One region of the Phytobacter sp. V91 genome, then DNA from elsewhere that is predicted to be linked to it. Evidence: predicted binding sites of a transcription regulator. Region 1 holds the regulator's gene; each other region holds the start of a gene.

Region 1 (5,766 bases):
AGCACGTTGAGGATGCGGTCGCCAGAGGAGCGAAAGTGCTAGCTGGTGGCGCGGCGCATGCTTTAGGCGGCAATTTCTGGCAACCGACGGTGCTGGGAGATTGCAGCGAGGAGATGACGCTGGCGAAAGAAGAGACCTTCGGCCCGGTAGCGGCCTGCTTTCGTTTTACCACTGAAGAGGATGTTATCCAGCGTGCCAACGCAACGCCCTTTGGTCTGGCTGCCTACTTCTACACGCAAAATCTCTCCCGGGTGTTTCGTGTTTCGCAGGCGCTTGAAAGCGGCATGATTGGGATTAATGAGTGTGCGGTATCGACAGAGCTTGGCCCCTTTGGTGGGGTGAAAGAGTCCGGCCTTGGGCGTGAAGGATCGGTGCTGGGCCTGGATGAGTTTTTAGAAGTCAAAACCCTGCATCTTGGGGGATTATGATCTGACGGGGCGGTCACTCGCCCCCTTTGGCTGGATGGCGGACCATGAATATCTATACCTTTGATTTTGACGAGATCGATGATCAAATGGCGTTCTATCGTGACTTTTGCCGCCAGTTCTCGATGGAAAACGGCAAAGTAACCGATCTGGATTCACTCTGGAATGTGCTGACTGGCGAGTTGTCGATGCCGCTGGAGATTGAATTCATTCATCTTCCTGACAAATTACGGCGGCGCTTCGGGGCGTTGATTCTGCTTTTTGATGAGGCAGAGGAAGAGCTGGAAGGGCAATTTCGCTTCAACATTCATTGAATTACAGACAAAAAAAGCCCCTGACTGGCAGGGGCAAGTCGTAGCACATATACGACGAGGGATTATTTATACAGCTCGGCAGTGGCATGCCAGGTATCGCCTTCCTGTAACTCAGTTACGCGATAGCTTGATGCGCCGGCTTGATCGGCTTTCGCCGACAGTTGCTCACGGATACTCATTGGGGAACTGGCGGTCTGGGAAACAGAAACACTCCCCAGCGATTGCATATTTTGCGCCTGGTCTGCAGAGACGACTGTTGCTGCACTGGCACCGAAAGAGAGCAGTGAAGCCAGACCCAGGGTTGCGATGATGATGTTACGTTTCATTTTTTTCTCCTCAATACCCAACGGCAAGAAGGGTTGAACCGCTATTTTTATGCCTGGTGCCGTTGAGCGATGGTGATACAGGTGTTGATACAGAGTTGACGTATTGCTTATTTGTACAGTTCAGCAGTGGCGTGCCAGTTATCTCCGGTACGCGCTTCAATAACGCGATAAGCCGATGCGCCCTGTTCTTCCGCTTTTTTGTTCAATTCCGCACGCATATCCATCGGTGAATTGTTAATACCACCAACAGAAATGGTGCCTAATGACTCGCGGTTTTGCGCTTGATCAGCACCGATTGAGTCTGCGGCGAATGCGCCAAAAGAGAGAACGGACAAAACACTCAGGGCTGCAACAGTAGATTTAATATTCATGATAATTACCTTGTCATCTTTAATTTCGCGGGGTCTTGTTTCGTGACCCTCATCACAAAAGCAAGTATACGCTAATAACCCCAAAAATTAATACCAGGATAATCATTGCTTTTGTAATTAATTGGTAAGAAAACCATTTCTTATATCAAATAGTGTATAAAAATGGGCGGAATATTAAATTTAATTGTTTTTAATCATATGGATAAGTGAATTTGACGATTTGTGCGAAACAACTCTTTAGGGGCATGGCTTGTAATGAAAAGTCGCACATTATGTCAAAATAATGATCTGCTGATGACGAGTTAACGATTTTCAAAGGCGGGATTTCCCCTCGTCAGGGCACGAGGGGAGAAAGGGATCAGAGTTCCTGTTCGAACAGAACCAGAATGGCGTCGTACAGCTCTTTTACCGTGAAACCGTTGGCTGGGGTGGTGAAGATCGTATCATCACCTGCAATGGTGCCCAGAATGCCTTCGGCCTTACCCAGAGAGTCCAACAGGCGAGCAATAAGCTGAGCCGCGCCGGGGCTGGTATGAATGACGACAACCGATGTATTGTAGTCAATATCAAGCACCAGGTTTTTCAGTGGACTGGATGTCGTTGGCACACCAAGCTCTGCCGGTAAGCAGTACACCATCTCCATTTTTGCATTGCGCGTACGTACCGCACCAAACTTGGTCAGCATGCGGGAAACTTTGGACTGGTTGATATTGTCGAAACCTTGCTCCTGCAAAGCCAGCACAATTTCTCCCTGAGAGCTGAATTTCTCTTCTTTAAGTAGCGCTTTGAACGCTTTAACTAATTCTTCTTGCTTTGCCGAGCTTCGCATAAGTCACCCGTATCAGGTCGTGAAAACTACATTATTATGCATATGGATGAATTTTTATGCAAATAATCTACCGTGGAAATATTTAATATACTGTTATTAAAGACACAAGTTCTGTTAGTTCCCTGTATGGGGGAACAAAATCGCTTGTGTTGTATGTCGCAAATTAAAAAAAAGTAAAATAAATGTTATTGAGTTGGCGTTTCTTTGATGGTCACCGGGACTATATTGTAAACTCTTAGTGTTAGTTGCTTAGTTTGCCGGTCAGTCGGTCGTAAAAACCCATTATAATATTTTAAAAGCGTGCCATACCGCAGAATTTTGGTTGGCATGATGCCATAATTATCAGGGTGAATTAAGGTCGCCGCAACGGAGTAACAAAATATTTAGCTAACCATAATAAGGAGTTTATGATGAAAGTTGCAGTCCTCGGCGCCGCCGGCGGTATCGGACAGGCGTTAGCTCTACTTCTGAAAACACAACTGCCTTCAGGTTCTGAACTCACTCTGTATGATATTGCTCCTGTAACCCCCGGGGTTGCTGTTGACCTCAGCCATATTCCTACCGCCGTTAAAATCAAAGGTTTTGCTGGTGAAGATGCAACCCCTGCTCTGCACGGTGCGGATGTTGTTCTGATTTCTGCAGGTGTGGCGCGTAAACCAGGCATGGATCGTTCCGACCTGTTTAACGTGAATGCAGGAATTGTCAAAAATCTGGTCGCACAAATTGCGACAACCTGCCCGAAAGCCTGTATCGGTATCATTACCAATCCGGTTAATACCACCGTGGCGATTGCGGCTGAAGTGCTGAAAAAGGCCGGGGTTTATGACAAGAATAAGCTGTTCGGCGTGACCACGCTGGATATCATCCGCTCTAATACCTTTGTGGCTGAGTTAAAAGGCAAACAGCCGTCGGATATCGAGGTGCCGGTTGTCGGCGGCCATTCTGGCGTCACTATTCTGCCGTTGTTGTCGCAAATTGCAGGCGTCAGTTTTTCTGAGCAGGAAATCGCCGACCTGACAAAACGTATTCAGAATGCCGGAACGGAAGTGGTTGAAGCGAAAGCCGGTGGCGGTTCGGCAACACTGTCGATGGGTCAGGCCGCTGCACGTTTTGGTCTGTCGCTGGTTCGCGCGCTGCAAGGTGAAAAAGGCGTGGTGGAGTGTGCCTATGTTGAAGGCGACGGTCAGTATGCCCGTTTCTTCTCACAACCGCTGCTGCTGGGGAAAAATGGTATCGAAGAGCGCCAGGCAATTGGCAAACTCAGTGCATTTGAACAACAGGCGCTGGACGATATGCTGGATACGCTAAGTAAAGAAATCCAGCTGGGCGAGGAGTTCGTCAACAAATAACCAACCGATCATCGCCGCCTGGCGTGCTGTCTACCGCCAGAAGAGGGCATAAAAAGACCGGAGCTACATGCTATGTGCTCCGGTTTTTTATACGCTTAATTTGTCGCCGGGTACTCCTGAATGGTGACCTGAAGCTTCAGCTTTTTATCTTCCCGCATGACCTCAACCGGGATGTCAGAGCCTGGGCGAATTTCTGCCACCTGGTCCATGGTTTCCAGGGCTGAGATAGCCGGTTTGCCATTGACCGAGACAATAACATCATTCACCTGAATCCCTGCCTGAGCTGCCGGGCCATCAGGCGCGACCTCATTGACAACAATGCCCTGAAGCTGGTCAATGGCTCCGCCTTGCGTATGCATTGGCGCGATTTCTCTGCCGCCGATACCAATATAGCCGCGGATCACCCGGCCATCGCGGATCAGCTTATCCATAATCTTGGTCGCAAGCTGGAAGGGAATGGCAAAACCAATACCTTCCGGTGTCTCACCGTCATTGCTTTTATCAAACGAGAGCGTGTTGATCCCCATCAGTTCACCCAGCGAGTTAACAAGGGCGCCGCCCGAGTTCCCGTGGTTAATGGAAGCATCCGTTTGCAGGAAGTTCTGTCGACCTGTCGGGTTCAAACCGATACGACCCGTGGCGCTGATAATGCCCTGGGTGATGGTCTGACCGAGGTTATAGGGATTGCCGATGGCCAGTACCACATCGCCGATATGGGGAACGCGTTGAGCATTGATCGGAATAACCGGCAGGCCATTTGTGGCATTGATTTTTAATACTGCAAGATCGGTCAGAGAATCTGAGCCTACCAACAGGGCTTCAAATACGCGGCCATCCTGCAAGGCGACAATTATCTGATCAGCATCGTTGATCACGTGTTTGTTGGTAACGATATAACCACGCTGGTCCATGATGACCCCGGAACCCAGGGTGCGAATTTCCAGACGATTATGCGACGAATTATTGAGCCCACGGTTGTAAACGTACACCACCGCGGGTGCGGCGCGACGCACTGCCTGGTTGTAACTGGCAGGGCTTTCATCGGAACTGTCAAACTGGGGGGCCGAAAAGGTAATTTTCTGGCGTAGTGAGGGTACGGCGGCGAGGATCAGGCCACCGGCAATTAAACCGAGTATTATCGAGCGTAATAGCTTCAAAAGCATGATGCGGGCGTCGTTGTTAAGGTATCGGCAGCAGCATAGCATGAGTTATCCGGACATCACATGCAGCGGTGATGTCCGGGATAGTATTTGCTTAACGCAACAATAAATAAAGAGTTTCATTGCCGCGGATAATTTGCAGCGCAATGACGCCGGGTTTGGTTTCAAGCGCTTTGCGCATGTCGGCAATCGACTGGACGCGCGTCCGGTTGATGCCAATGATGACATCATCTTTATGCAACCCGGCCTGTGCTGCCGCGCTATCCTTCTCGACACTCTCAATGCTGATGCCTTTGGTGCCATCTTTAAGCTGGCCGTCGCTCAATGATGCCCCCTGGAGCGTCGGGGAGATAAGCTCAGCACTGGCTGACGATGAGGTGTTTTTATCCAGCGTCACTTCAACATCCAGCGGTTTCCCATCACGCAGCAGTCCCAGTTTGACCTTAGTGCCAGGTTCGGTGGTGGCGATCCGTGAGCGCAGTTCAGCAAAACTGTTTAACGGCTTGTCATTAAGACTGACAATCACATCACCCGATTTGATGCCTGCTTTGGCTGAGCCTGAATTTGCCAGAACCTCACTGACAAATGCTCCCCGCTGTACGTTAAGGTTAAAGGCTTTGGCGATATCGGCGCTCATTTCGGTGCCTTTAATCCCCAGCAAACCGCGTTTGATCTCGCCAAATTGTATCAACTGCTTCGCCAGTGTCTGCGCCATATTACCTGGAATAGCAAAACCAATACCGACACTGCCGCCGCTGGGGGCGAGGATCGCGGTATTGATCCCTATCAGTTCGCCATTGAGATTCAGCAGCGCGCCGCCGGAGTTACCCCGGTTGATTGACGCATCGGTTTGAATGAAATTCTCCAGCCCTTCGAGGTTGAGGCCACTGCGGCCAAGGGCGGAAACAATCCCCGAGGTGGCGGTCTGGCCAAGCCCGAACGGATTGCCCACGGCAACAACAAAATCCCCCACGCGCAGCTTGTCTGAGTCA
Region 2 (5,766 bases), on a different contig from region 1:
TTCAGGTCATCGAGGGTTTCAAACAGAGGCGCGACCGGCAGAGCATAGTCGATACCGGCTTCTTTGAGCAGCAGGTGCACACCCAGAACGTCGGACGGGGTCTTCGCCATGGAGATCACATAGGCGGCAACCGATCCTTTCGGCGCATCAACGATCGCTTTGCAGGTCCTGAGCACCTCGAGGGTTTCATTGCTCGGCTCCCAGTTACGCGGTAGCAGAGGACGCTTGGAGTTCAGCTCGCGGATCAGGAATGCCTGTTTGTCGGCTTCGGACCAGCTTTCATAATCACCGATACCCAGGTAACGGGTCAGTTCGCCCAGCGCTTCGGTGTGACGGGTGCTTTCCTGACGAACGTCAATACGCACCAGCGGCACGCCAAAACATTTCACGCGCCTAAGGGTATCGAGCAGTTCACCATTGGCGATGATGCCCATACCGCAGGCTTGCAGAGATTTGTAACAGGCGTAAAGCGGTTCCCACAGTTGTTCGTTCTGGCTCAGCAGACCTTCTGGTTTCGGCAATCGCTGGCCTTTCAGACGCGCTTCCAGCCAGGCCTGCGTTGCCATCAGCTGGCCGCGCAGTTTTTTCATCAGATAGCGATAGGGTTCCTGTGCGCCTTCGGCACCGGCCAGCTCGCGCAGTTCGTCCGTACACTCCACCATGGAGAGTTCGGAGATCAGCAACTGAATATCTTTCAGGAACAGATCGGTCGCTTTCCAGCGGCTCAGCAGCAGGACGTGACGGGTAATGTCTGCGGTAACGTTCGGGTTGCCGTCGCGGTCGCCGCCCATCCAGGAGGTAAAGCGGACCGGGACGAAATCGACTGGCAGTTTGTAATTCAGGTTCTCTTCGAGCTGTTCGTTGAGCTCGCGAAGATAGTTAGGCACGCCTTCCCACAGACTGTTTTCGACAACCGCAAAGCCCCATTTGGCTTCGTCGACCGGGCTCGGGCGATGTTTACGGATTTCATCGGTATGCCAGGACTGCGCGATAAGCTGGCGCAGGCGGCGCATCAGCTGATGGCGCTCATAGTCGGCGATATCGGTGTTATCCAGCTGCTTTAAGCAGTTGTTCACTTCCACCATTTTGTGGATAAGCGTACGGCGGGTGATCTCTGTCGGGTGGGCGGTCAGCACCAGCTCCAGCGACAGCGATTCAACGGCTTTCTTGATGTCCGCTTCGTTGAGATCGGGTTGGTCTTTCAGTTTACGCAGCGTACGAGCAATCACTTCCGGGTTGTTTGCGGCTTCGCCTTTCGGAGAAATGCTGTGGTATTGCTCGGCGGTATTGGCAAGATTCAGAAACTGGCTGAAGGCGCGAGCGACCGGCAGCAGTTCATCATTTGACAGGTTTTGCAGCGTATTGAGCAGTTCCTGTCGGTTAGCCTCATTACCAGCACGTGAAGATTTGGACAGCTTACGGATTGTTTCGACCCGTTCAAGAATGTGCTCTCCCAACGCATCCTTGATGGTATCCCCCAGCAGCTTGCCGAGCATACTGACATTACTACGCAAAGCGGAATATTGTTCGTTCATGTTAACCCAGACACCCCATCTCATTTTATTTTGTTATATCCACCGTCCTGCAACGTCAAACGGATAGATATCAGACACCGCCTTTTATAAAGCCACGTAAAACCCACGACGTCAATTGCTGCGAAATCGGTTCAGCAAACGAATAAATGGCGTGAATTTACGAAATTTAATTCGCTTTACGGCAGATAAGCATAGCTTATGGAATTGTGAACAAGGTCACTGCGTTTTCTCCTCACCCCGACGGCGATTTATCGGGGTGAAGAGGGCGTAAATCAGTGCCAGCAGAAGTGATGCACCACCTGCGTAATTAACTCGCGAGTGGGTTTAATAAAGCGCGTCTCAAGATATTCATCAGGCTGATGCGCCTGATTAATCGAACCAGGGCCTAACACCAGAGTCGGGCACAGGGTCTGAATAAACGGCGCTTCGGTGCAGTAGTTCACCACTTGTGTCTCCACGCCCAGCAGTTTTTCCACCACCTCGACCAGCTGATGGTCCGGCGGACATTCGTAACCCGGAATCGGCGGATGCAGTTCGGAGACGGTCAGACGACCCGGCCAGCGGCTGCTTACCGGCTCTAATGCCTCTTCAAGCAGGCCGTTCAGATCGTTAAGGGTCATGCCCGGCAGTGGACGAATGTCCATATGCAGTTCGCAGCAGGCGCAAATACGGTTGGAGGCATCGCCGCCGTTAATGTGACCGAGGTTCAACGTTGGGTACGGCACGGTGAAGGCGTCATAGTGATAACGCTCTTTCAGGTTATCGCGCAGATGCAAAATATGGCCGATGGCGTCATGCATCAGCTCGATAGCGTTGACGCCACGCGCCGGATCGCTGGAGTGACCCGACTGCCCAAGGATGCGGATGGCACTGGAGATATGACCTTTGTGGGCGCGCACGGGCTGAAGAGAGGTTGGCTCGCCGATAATGGCGCAATCCGGGCGAAGCTGCGTATTTTCTGCAAAGTAGCGTGCGCCTGCCATGCTGGTCTCTTCGTCAGCGGTGGCCAGCACGTAGAGCGGCTTTTTCAGCTTCGTCACATCAACATCACGCAGTGCATCAAGAATGAAGGCGAAGAAGCCTTTCATATCGGCAGTGCCCAGTCCGTAGAGCTTGTTGTCATGCTCGGTCAGGGTGAAAGGATCGCGCGTCCAGCGACCATCATCGAAGGGAACGGTATCGGTATGGCCGGTTAACAAAAGACCGCCGGCGCCCTCGCCGATACTGGCTAACAGGTTAAACTTGTTACGTGTGCCGGGGACAGGTTGCACTTCAACCCTGAACCCGAGGTCGCCAAACCATCCAGCCAGCAGATTGATTAAAGAAGCATTGCTTTGATCAAGGGCTTCTTCCGTTGCGCTGATGGACGGCGTGCCAATCAGGGCGCGGTAAATCTCGATAAATGGCGGCAAATTCATTTTCATTGTTGACATACCTGAGTTCGTGATAGTATCAATATTCATGCATTAATAGTGAATAAAAATACATTAATGTTGAGCGTAAAGGAACCCGTTCGGCGCCTTTACAGAGCGACGTGGGGATTGATGCCGAATCACTCCCTGGCAAACATGACGTACTAAGAAGGTAAACTGCCCCGATGTTGAACACGTTAATTGTGGGTGCCAGCGGCTACGCCGGCGCAGAGCTAGTGACCTATGTAAATCGCCATCCTCTTATGAACATAACCGCTTTGACGGTTTCAGCGCAAAGTAATGATGCAGGAAAATTAATCTCCGATTTACATCCGCAGTTGAAAGGCATTGTTGATCTGCCGCTCCAGGCCATGTCGGACATCAGCGAGTTTACTGATGGCGTGGATGTGGTGTTCCTGGCGACTGCGCATGAAGTGAGCCACGATCTGGCACCGCAGTTCCTGGCGGCAGGTTGCGTGGTGTTTGACCTGTCTGGTGCATTCCGTGTTAACGATCCCGCGTTCTATGAAAAATTCTACGGTTTCACGCATCAGCATCCTGAGCTCCTCGCCCAGGCGGTGTATGGCCTGGCTGAGTGGGCGACCGACGCGCTGAAAGAGGCGAATCTGATCGCGGTGCCGGGTTGTTACCCCACGGCGGCGCAGCTCTCGCTTAAACCGCTGATTGATGCCGGTGTGCTGGAACTGAACCAATGGCCGGTTATTAACGCGACCAGCGGTGTGAGCGGCGCAGGGCGTAAAGCCGCGCTCTCCAACAGCTTCTGCGAAGTCAGCCTGCAGCCCTACGGCGTGTTTAACCATCGCCACCATCCGGAGATCACCACTCACCTTGGTGCGCAGGTGATTTTCACCCCACATCTGGGTAACTTCGCGCGTGGCATTCTGGAAACCATCACCTGCCGCCTGAAGCCTGGCGTGACCCATGCGCAAATTGCCGGGATTTTCCAGCAGGCCTACGGCGACAAGCCGCTGGTGCGCCTGTATGAGAAAGGCGTTCCGGCACTGAAAAATGTGGTTGGGCTGCCGTTCTGCGATATTGGTTTCGCGGTGCAGGATGAACACCTGATCGTGGTCGCGACGGAAGATAACGTCTTGAAAGGCGCAGCGGCGCAGGCTGTGCAGTGTGCAAATATTCGTTTCGGCTATGCTGAAACCCAGTCTCTTATCTAATTGAGTGCAGGCGTGATGATGAACCCATTAATTATTAAACTCGGTGGCGTGCTGCTGGATAGTGAAGAAGCGCTGGAGCGTCTGTTTACCGCGCTGGTGAATTACCGTGAATCCCATCAGCGTCCGCTGGTGATTGTCCACGGCGGCGGCTGCGTGGTGGATGAGCTGATGAAACAGCTTAACCTGCCGGTGACCAAGAAAAATGGTCTGCGCGTCACCCCAGCCGATCAAATCGATATTATAACCGGCGCGCTGGCGGGTACCGCCAACAAAACGCTGCTGGCCTGGGCGAAGAAGCATAAGATTGCCTCCGTTGGTCTGTTCCTCGGCGACGGTGACAGCGTGAAAGTGACGCAACTGGACAAAGAGCTGGGCCATGTGGGCCAGGCGCTGCCAGGTTCACCGAAGCTGGTGACCTCTCTGCTCGATGGCGGTTTCCTGCCGGTTATCAGTTCTATTGGCGTCACCGACGATGGCCGCCTGATGAACGTTAACGCTGACCAGGCGGCTACGGCGCTGGCGGCAACCCTTGGCGCGGATTTGATTCTGCTCTCTGACGTGAGCGGTATTCTGGACGGCAAAGGTCAGCGTATCGCTGAAATGACAGCGGCCAAAGCAGAACAGCTGATTGCCCAGGGCATTATTACCGATGGCATGATTGTGAAAGTTAACGCCGCGCTGGATGCTGCCCGCGCGTTGAATCGCCCGGTGGATATTGCCTCCTGGCGTCATGCCGAGCAATTACCGGCGCTGTTTAACGGCACGCCTATCGGTACCCGTATTCTCGCATAAGATTTTTCCCTCACCCTTACCCTCTCCAGGAGGGCAAGGGGATAAAGAGGGACAACACTCAATAAATTTAAGGAAGCATGTTATGGCACTTTGGGGTGGGCGTTTTTCACAGGCTGCAGATCAACGGTTCAAACAGTTCAACGACTCTTTGCGCTTTGACTATCGCCTGGCGGAGCAGGATATCGTTGGCTCTGTGGCCTGGTCCAAAGCGCTGGTCACCGTTGGCGTGTTAACCAGCGATGAGCAGGTTCAGCTGGAAGAAGCACTGAACGTTTTGCTGCAAGAGGTTCAGGCGAACCCGCAGCAGATCCTCGAAAGCGATGCCGAAGATATTCATAGCTGGGTCGAAGGCAAGCTGATCGATAAAGTCGGCCAGTTGGGTAAAAAGCTGCACACCGGACGTAGCCGTAACGACCAGGTCGCGACCGACCTTAAACTGTGGTGCAAAGACACGGTGGTTGAACTGCTCGTTGCCTGCCGTCAGCTGCAAAGCGCGCTGGTGGAGACTGCAGAGAATAACCAGGATGCCGTGATGCCGGGTTACACCCATCTGCAACGTGCTCAGCCGGTGACGTTTGCCCACTGGTGCCTGGCCTATGTCGAAATGCTGGCGCGTGATGAAAGTCGTTTGCAGGATACCCTGAAACGTCTTGACGTCAGCCCGCTGGGTTGCGGCGCACTGGCGGGAACTGCCTATGAAATCGATCGTGAACAGCTGGCAGGCTGGCTGGGCTTCGCCTCCGCGACCCGCAACAGCCTCGACACCGTGTCGGATCGCGACCATGTGCTGGAGCTGCTCTCCGATGCTTCTATCAGCATGGTGCATCTGTCCCGTTT
Region 3 (5,766 bases), on a different contig from region 1:
GTGATTGCCGATGACTGGCGGGTGACCAGTTACTCCGGGTTACAGCAGCGCTCGCACAGTATTGCGCAGGATTTATTGCCGCGTCTGGATGTGGATGCGTCCGGGGAGGCAGAGCATAAGACCGAACCTGGATTAACGCCTCATCAGTTCCCGCGCGGCGCGTCACCTGGCACCTTTTTGCACAGCCTGTTTGAAGATCTCGATTTTACCCAGCCAGTCGCAGCGTCGTGGGTCAGTGAAAAACTGCAGACAGGGGGTTTTGATCCCCACTGGCAGCCGGTGATAAGCGACTGGATTGCATCGGTATTGCAGGCTCCTCTTGGTGATACGGGCGCCTCGCTTTGCCAGCTCAGCGCGAAAGATAAGCAGGTCGAGATGGAGTTCTATATTCCCATCGGGCAGCACCTGCGGGCAGAAAATCTTGATGCGCTGATCCGCCGCTACGACCCGCTTTCTGCAGGTTGCCCGCCGCTTGATTTCCGTGACGTGCGCGGCATGCTGAAAGGCTTTATCGATCTGGTGTATCGCCATAACGGGCGCTATTACCTGCTGGATTATAAATCCAACTGGCTGGGGGAATCGGGCGAGGCCTATACCCGTGAGGCGATGGCCGGGGCCATGCAGTCCCACCGTTATGATCTGCAATATCAGCTCTATACCCTGGCGCTGCATCGTTACCTGGGCCATCGCATAGCCGATTATGACTACGAACGCCATTTCGGCGGCGTGATTTATCTCTTCCTGCGCGGCGTTGAGCCGGGTCATCCAGGGCAGGGCGTTTATGCCACCCGCCCTGATATGGCGCTGATACAGGAGATGGATGCTTTGTTTGCCGGTGGAAAAACGGAGGTGATGTCATGACCTTACGTGCGCTCATGCAGGAGGCGGTGGAGCAAAAACTGTTGCGCCCGCTGGATGTGCAGTTTGCCTTTACTGTCGCTGGCGATGATGAACCCGCGGTGATGCTGGCGGCGGCGCTGTTGAGTCGTGATGTCGGAGAGGGCCACGTCTGCCTGCCGCTGGAAAACTTAAGCCTGCAAACCTCCTCTGCTAAACAATCGGCGTTAATGCAGGCCATCTTTGAACAGGCGGGAAGCCCGGCGAACTGGCGCGAACCCTTACTGACCTCGAAAGCGGTGAGTGAAGGGGCCGCGGCAACGCCGATGATCCTCGCCAAAGACCGGCTCTATCTCAACCGGATGTGGTGTAACGAACAACGGGTGGCTGACTTTTTTGCCCGGATCAATCAGCCGATAGCGGTGGATGAAAAGCGCCTCAGGCTGGCGCTTGATGACCTTTTCCCGGCGAGTGAAGAGATCAACTGGCAAAAAGTGGCCGCTGCGGTGGCGCTCACCCGGCGTATCTCAGTGATTTCCGGCGGCCCGGGAACGGGCAAAACCACCACGGTGGCGAAACTGCTGGCGGCGCTGGTGCAGATGGCGGAAGGCGAGCGTTGTCGAATCAGCCTTGCCGCACCTACCGGTAAAGCGGCTGCGAGGCTGACCGAATCCCTGGGTAAAGCGTTGCGCCAGCTTCCTCTGACGCAGGCGCAAAAGGCGACGCTGCCTGATGAGGCCAGTACGCTGCACCGCTTGTTGGGCGCAGTGCAGGGCAGTCAGCGCTTACGTCACCATGCCGGTAATCCGCTGCATCTGGACGTGCTGGTGGTGGATGAGGCATCGATGATTGACCTGCCGATGATGTCGCGACTGATTGACGCCCTGCCTGCCCATGCCCGGGTGATTTTCCTTGGCGATCGCGACCAGCTTGCTTCGGTGGAAGCTGGAGCGGTGCTGGGGGATATCTGTGCGTGGGTCAATGCGGGTTTTACCGCACCACGTGCCGCGCAGTTGTCGCGCCTCACCGGGTTTTCGGTTCCGGCAGGCGGCGGAACGTCGGCCAGCAACCTGCGTGACAGCCTGTGTCTGCTGCAGCAAAGCTATCGATTTGGCAGTGATTCCGGAATCGGCCAACTGGCCGCAGCGGTTAACCGGGGGGATAAAGCAGGCACCCGCGCCGTCTTCCGTCAGGGATTTAGCGATATCGAGAGTAAACCCTTACTCTCCGCCGATGACTACCAGACGATGATTGATGATGCGCTGTCGGGTTATGCGCACTTCCTGTCGCTGCTGCAACAGCACGCCCAGCCGCAGGAGGTGATTTCCGCGTTTGGCGAGTACCAGCTGTTGTGTGCCTTGCGGGAAGGGCCATTTGGCGTCAGCGGCCTCAATGAGCGCCTTGAGCTGGCGCTTATCCGCCAGCGGCGTATCCATCGCCCGTTAAACGCCCGCTGGTATCATGGACGCCCGGTGATGATCGCCCGCAACGACTCATCGCTGGGACTCTTTAATGGTGATATTGGCATTGCTCTGGAAGGAAGCGAGGGGATCCGGGTCTGGTTCCCGCTGCCTGATGGCAGCCTGAAATCCGTCCAGCCAAGCCGGTTGCCGGAACATGATACGGCCTGGGCGATGACGGTACATAAATCCCAAGGGTCGGAGTTTGACCACGCGGCATTAATTCTGCCTGCCCAGATAGTGCCCGTCGTTACAAGAGAGCTGGTCTACACGGCCATCACGCGTGCTAAACAGCGTCTTTCGTTGTATGCCGATGAGCGGGTACTGTTGCAGGCTATCGCCACCCGTACCGAGCGGCGAAGCGGGCTGGATGCCCTTTTTCAGTCTGAAGAATAAAGCAGCCCCGGGTGTTTCCGGGGCTGTTTGTCAGCTTAAGTCGGCCATTAAGACCTTCGAGCGGCGCTGGTAGTTGTACATCTCTTTTTTGCTTTCCGGCAGCGAGTCGATGTCCACGGGGGTAAAGCCGCGCTCCTGGAACCAGTGAATACTGCGGGTAGTGAGAACAAACAGCTTGCTCAGCCCCATCTGTTTCGCCTGGGCGGCAATACGCTCCAGTAGCACCTCCCCGCGCGATGAACTGCGGTAATCAGGATGAACCGCGACGCAGGCCATCTCCCCGATTTTTTCTTCCGGGAACGGATAGAGCGCAGCGCAGGCAATAGTCAGGTTATCCCGCTGGACGACGGTAAACTTATCGATTTCCATCTCCAGCTGTTCGCGTGAGCGACGGACCAGGATGCCCTGCTGTTCCAGCGGGCGGATTAGCTCCAGGATACCGCCGATATCGTTGATGGTGGCCCGACGGATCTGCTCGGCGCTCTCCATCACGATCTGCGTTCCGATACCGTCGCGGGAGAACAACTCCTGCAACAGGGCGCCATCTTCCTGGTAGCTAATTAAGTGGCTGCGACGGACGCCACTGCGGCAGGCTTTCATGGCGCCGCGCAGAAAACGCACGGTACCTGAATGGTAATCGCCTTCCTCTTCCAGCGCCTCGACCCGGGCCTGGGCTTCGTTAGGGAAGAGCTCGGAGACGATGTGCCCCTCTTCGTTGTAGACCCCCTGCGATGAGCAGAAGCCGATCATTTTGTCGGCTTTGAGCTTGATGGCCAGTTGGGTGGCAATCTCTTCCGAGGTGAGGTTAAAACTTTCCCCGGTGACGGAGACCGCAACCGGCCCTATCAGCACGATCGCACCGCTGTCTAACTGGCGGTGGATGGCCTCTTCGTCAATACGACGAATACGTCCGCTATGGCAGTAGTCGACGCCATCATCGACACCCAGCGGCTGGGCAATAATAAAGTTACCGCTGACCACGTTGATATGAGCACCCTGCAATGGCGTGTTGTTAAGGCTCATTGACAGCCGGGCGGTGATATCCAGTTGCAGTAAACCCGCCGCCTGTTTAACCAGGTCCAGGGTTTTTGCGTCGGTCACGCGGATATGCTTATGGTAGATAGGTTCATGGTGGTGGGCCGCAAGGTTGGCATCGATCTGCGGGCGTGCGCCGTAGACCACAACCAGCCGGATCCCCAGACTGTGCAGCAGCCCGATGTCATTGACGATACTGGAAAAGTTTTCATGCTCAATGGCTTCACCGCCGAGCATAATGACAAAGGTTTTGCCCCGATGGGTATTAATATAGGGGACAGAGTGGCGAAATCCCTGCACCAGTTCGGTTCTACGTTCCTTTACCACGGCCAATCCTCACTGCATGATTATTCGTAAAAAGTGTATTTTTATTCTTTTGTGGCCAGATGTGCAAGCCAAAAATGCATCATCAGTTAATAATGGTGTTACCTTTTGCTGGCAAGGCTCCACGACCTTTACCGTTTTATAGATGACAGCTTATGCGTCATTCGTTAAAGTTTTCAGTCAATTCTTACGAATAATCAGTTATTCATCTTTTTTGCTTTGGATCGGGAGAGGCATGTCGGGAAGTCAAAAAGCGCTAAGCCGCCGCAGATTATTACAGGGTGCGGGGGCAATGTGGTTATTAAGCGTGAGCCTGGTTGGCCTTGCCGCCGTCAGTCAGGTGGTCGCCGTGCGCGTCTGGCCTGCGTCTACCTATACCCGTGTAACGGTTGAGTCTAACCGGGTCATTAAATATCGCCAGTTCTCGTTGAGTAATCCTGACCGGCTGGTGGTCGATCTTGAAGGCGTCAATCTTAACTCCGTGCTTAAAGGTATGGGGGCGCAGATCCGGGGTGACGATCCTTTCATTAAATCGGCCCGCGTGGGGCAGTTTGATCCCCAGACTGTGCGCATGGTGTTTGAGCTCAAGCAGGACATTAAACCGCAGCTGTTTGCACTGGCCCCGGTGGCGGGGTTTAAAGAGCGTCTGGTGATGGATCTCTACCCGGCCAATGCGAAAGATATGCAGGATCCGCTGCTGGCGTTACTCGAAGAGTATAACCAGGGGGATCTGGACAAGCCGGTTCCGCCAGCGCAAAGCGGGCCGCAGCCGGGGAAAGCCGGGCGTGACCGTCCGATTGTTATCATGCTTGATCCCGGACACGGCGGTGAAGATCCCGGCGCTATCGGTAAATACCGGACCCGCGAGAAAGACGTGGTGCTGCAAATTGCCCGTCGCCTGCGGGCCCTTATCGAAAAAGAGTCCAATATGAAGGCGTATATGACGCGTAATGAAGATGTCTTCATTCCGCTGAAAGTGCGCGTTGCCAAGGCGCAGAAGCAGCGTGCCGACCTGTTTGTCTCTATTCATGCGGATGCTTTCAGCAGCCGACAACCCAGCGGATCTTCGGTGTTTGCGCTGTCGACCAAAGGCGCCACCAGTACGGCGGCGAAGCTGCTGGCCGAATCACAAAACGCATCGGATTTAATCGGCGGCGTGAGTAAAAGCGGCGACCGTTATCTGGATCATACGATGTTTGATATGGTGCAGTCGCTGACCATCAACGACAGTCTGAAGTTCGGTAAAGCCGTGCTCAATCGGCTGGGCAACGTGAATAACCTGCATAAAAATCAGGTTGAGCAGGCCGGGTTTGCGGTGCTGAAAGCGCCTGATATCCCGTCGATCCTCGTGGAAACCGCGTTTATCAGTAACGTTGAGGAAGAGCGCAAACTCAAAACGGCAAAATTCCAGCAGCAGATTGCGGAGTCGATTCTGGCCGGGATTAAGGCGTACTTCGCCGATGGGGCTACGCTTGCGAGAAGAGGGTAATTTTTTATCAGAATGTTTTATTCGAATCATTCAGGTTGTGCCGAGGCCGGCAACGGAATGAATCCCCGGGAGCGTATATAAGTACGTGACTGGGGTGAATGAAGGCAGCCAACAATGGCACGGCGTGAATGCTGAAGAATAAAAACAAAAAAACACCCGTTAAGGTGTTTATTGTGTTGGTTGCGGGGGCCGGATTTGAACCGACGACCTTCGGGTTATGAGCCC

What was found. Region 1 encodes ArgR, which controls arginine synthesis, uptake and breakdown. Its sites were predicted from a motif close to ANTGAATAAAAATACANT; they were not measured.
Region 2: a site for ArgR is predicted at 3,007-3,024, ahead of argC (N-acetyl-gamma-glutamyl-phosphate reductase). Genes of this name have one in related genera too.
Region 3: a site for ArgR is predicted at 4,088-4,105, ahead of argA (amino-acid N-acetyltransferase). Genes of this name have one in related genera too.

Annotation. Positions count from the first base shown of each region.
Region 1 is NZ_CBFFRJ010000100.1:12,046-17,811, reverse strand. It holds gene ACSZO4_RS18475 (NAD-dependent succinate-semialdehyde dehydrogenase) at 1-428, shown strand, start outside; gene ACSZO4_RS18470 (barstar family protein) at 473-739, shown strand; gene yhcN (peroxide/acid stress response protein YhcN) at 802-1,065, opposite strand; gene yhcN (peroxide/acid stress response protein YhcN) at 1,173-1,436, opposite strand; gene argR (transcriptional regulator ArgR) at 1,795-2,265, opposite strand; gene mdh (malate dehydrogenase) at 2,676-3,614, shown strand; gene degS (outer membrane-stress sensor serine endopeptidase DegS) at 3,710-4,777, opposite strand; gene degQ (serine endoprotease DegQ) at 4,869-5,766, opposite strand, start outside.
Region 2 is NZ_CBFFRJ010000035.1:34,862-40,627, forward strand. It holds gene ppc (phosphoenolpyruvate carboxylase) at 1-1,535, opposite strand, end outside; gene argE (acetylornithine deacetylase) at 1,808-2,959, opposite strand; gene argC (N-acetyl-gamma-glutamyl-phosphate reductase) at 3,133-4,137, shown strand; gene argB (acetylglutamate kinase) at 4,153-4,929, shown strand; gene argH (argininosuccinate lyase) at 5,012-5,766, shown strand, end outside.
Region 3 is NZ_CBFFRJ010000031.1:7,682-13,447, reverse strand. It holds gene recB (exodeoxyribonuclease V subunit beta) at 1-861, shown strand, start outside; gene recD (exodeoxyribonuclease V subunit alpha) at 858-2,693, shown strand; gene argA (amino-acid N-acetyltransferase) at 2,724-4,055, opposite strand; gene amiC (N-acetylmuramoyl-L-alanine amidase AmiC) at 4,288-5,541, shown strand; tRNA gene ACSZO4_RS08565 (tRNA-Met) at 5,719-5,766, opposite strand, start outside.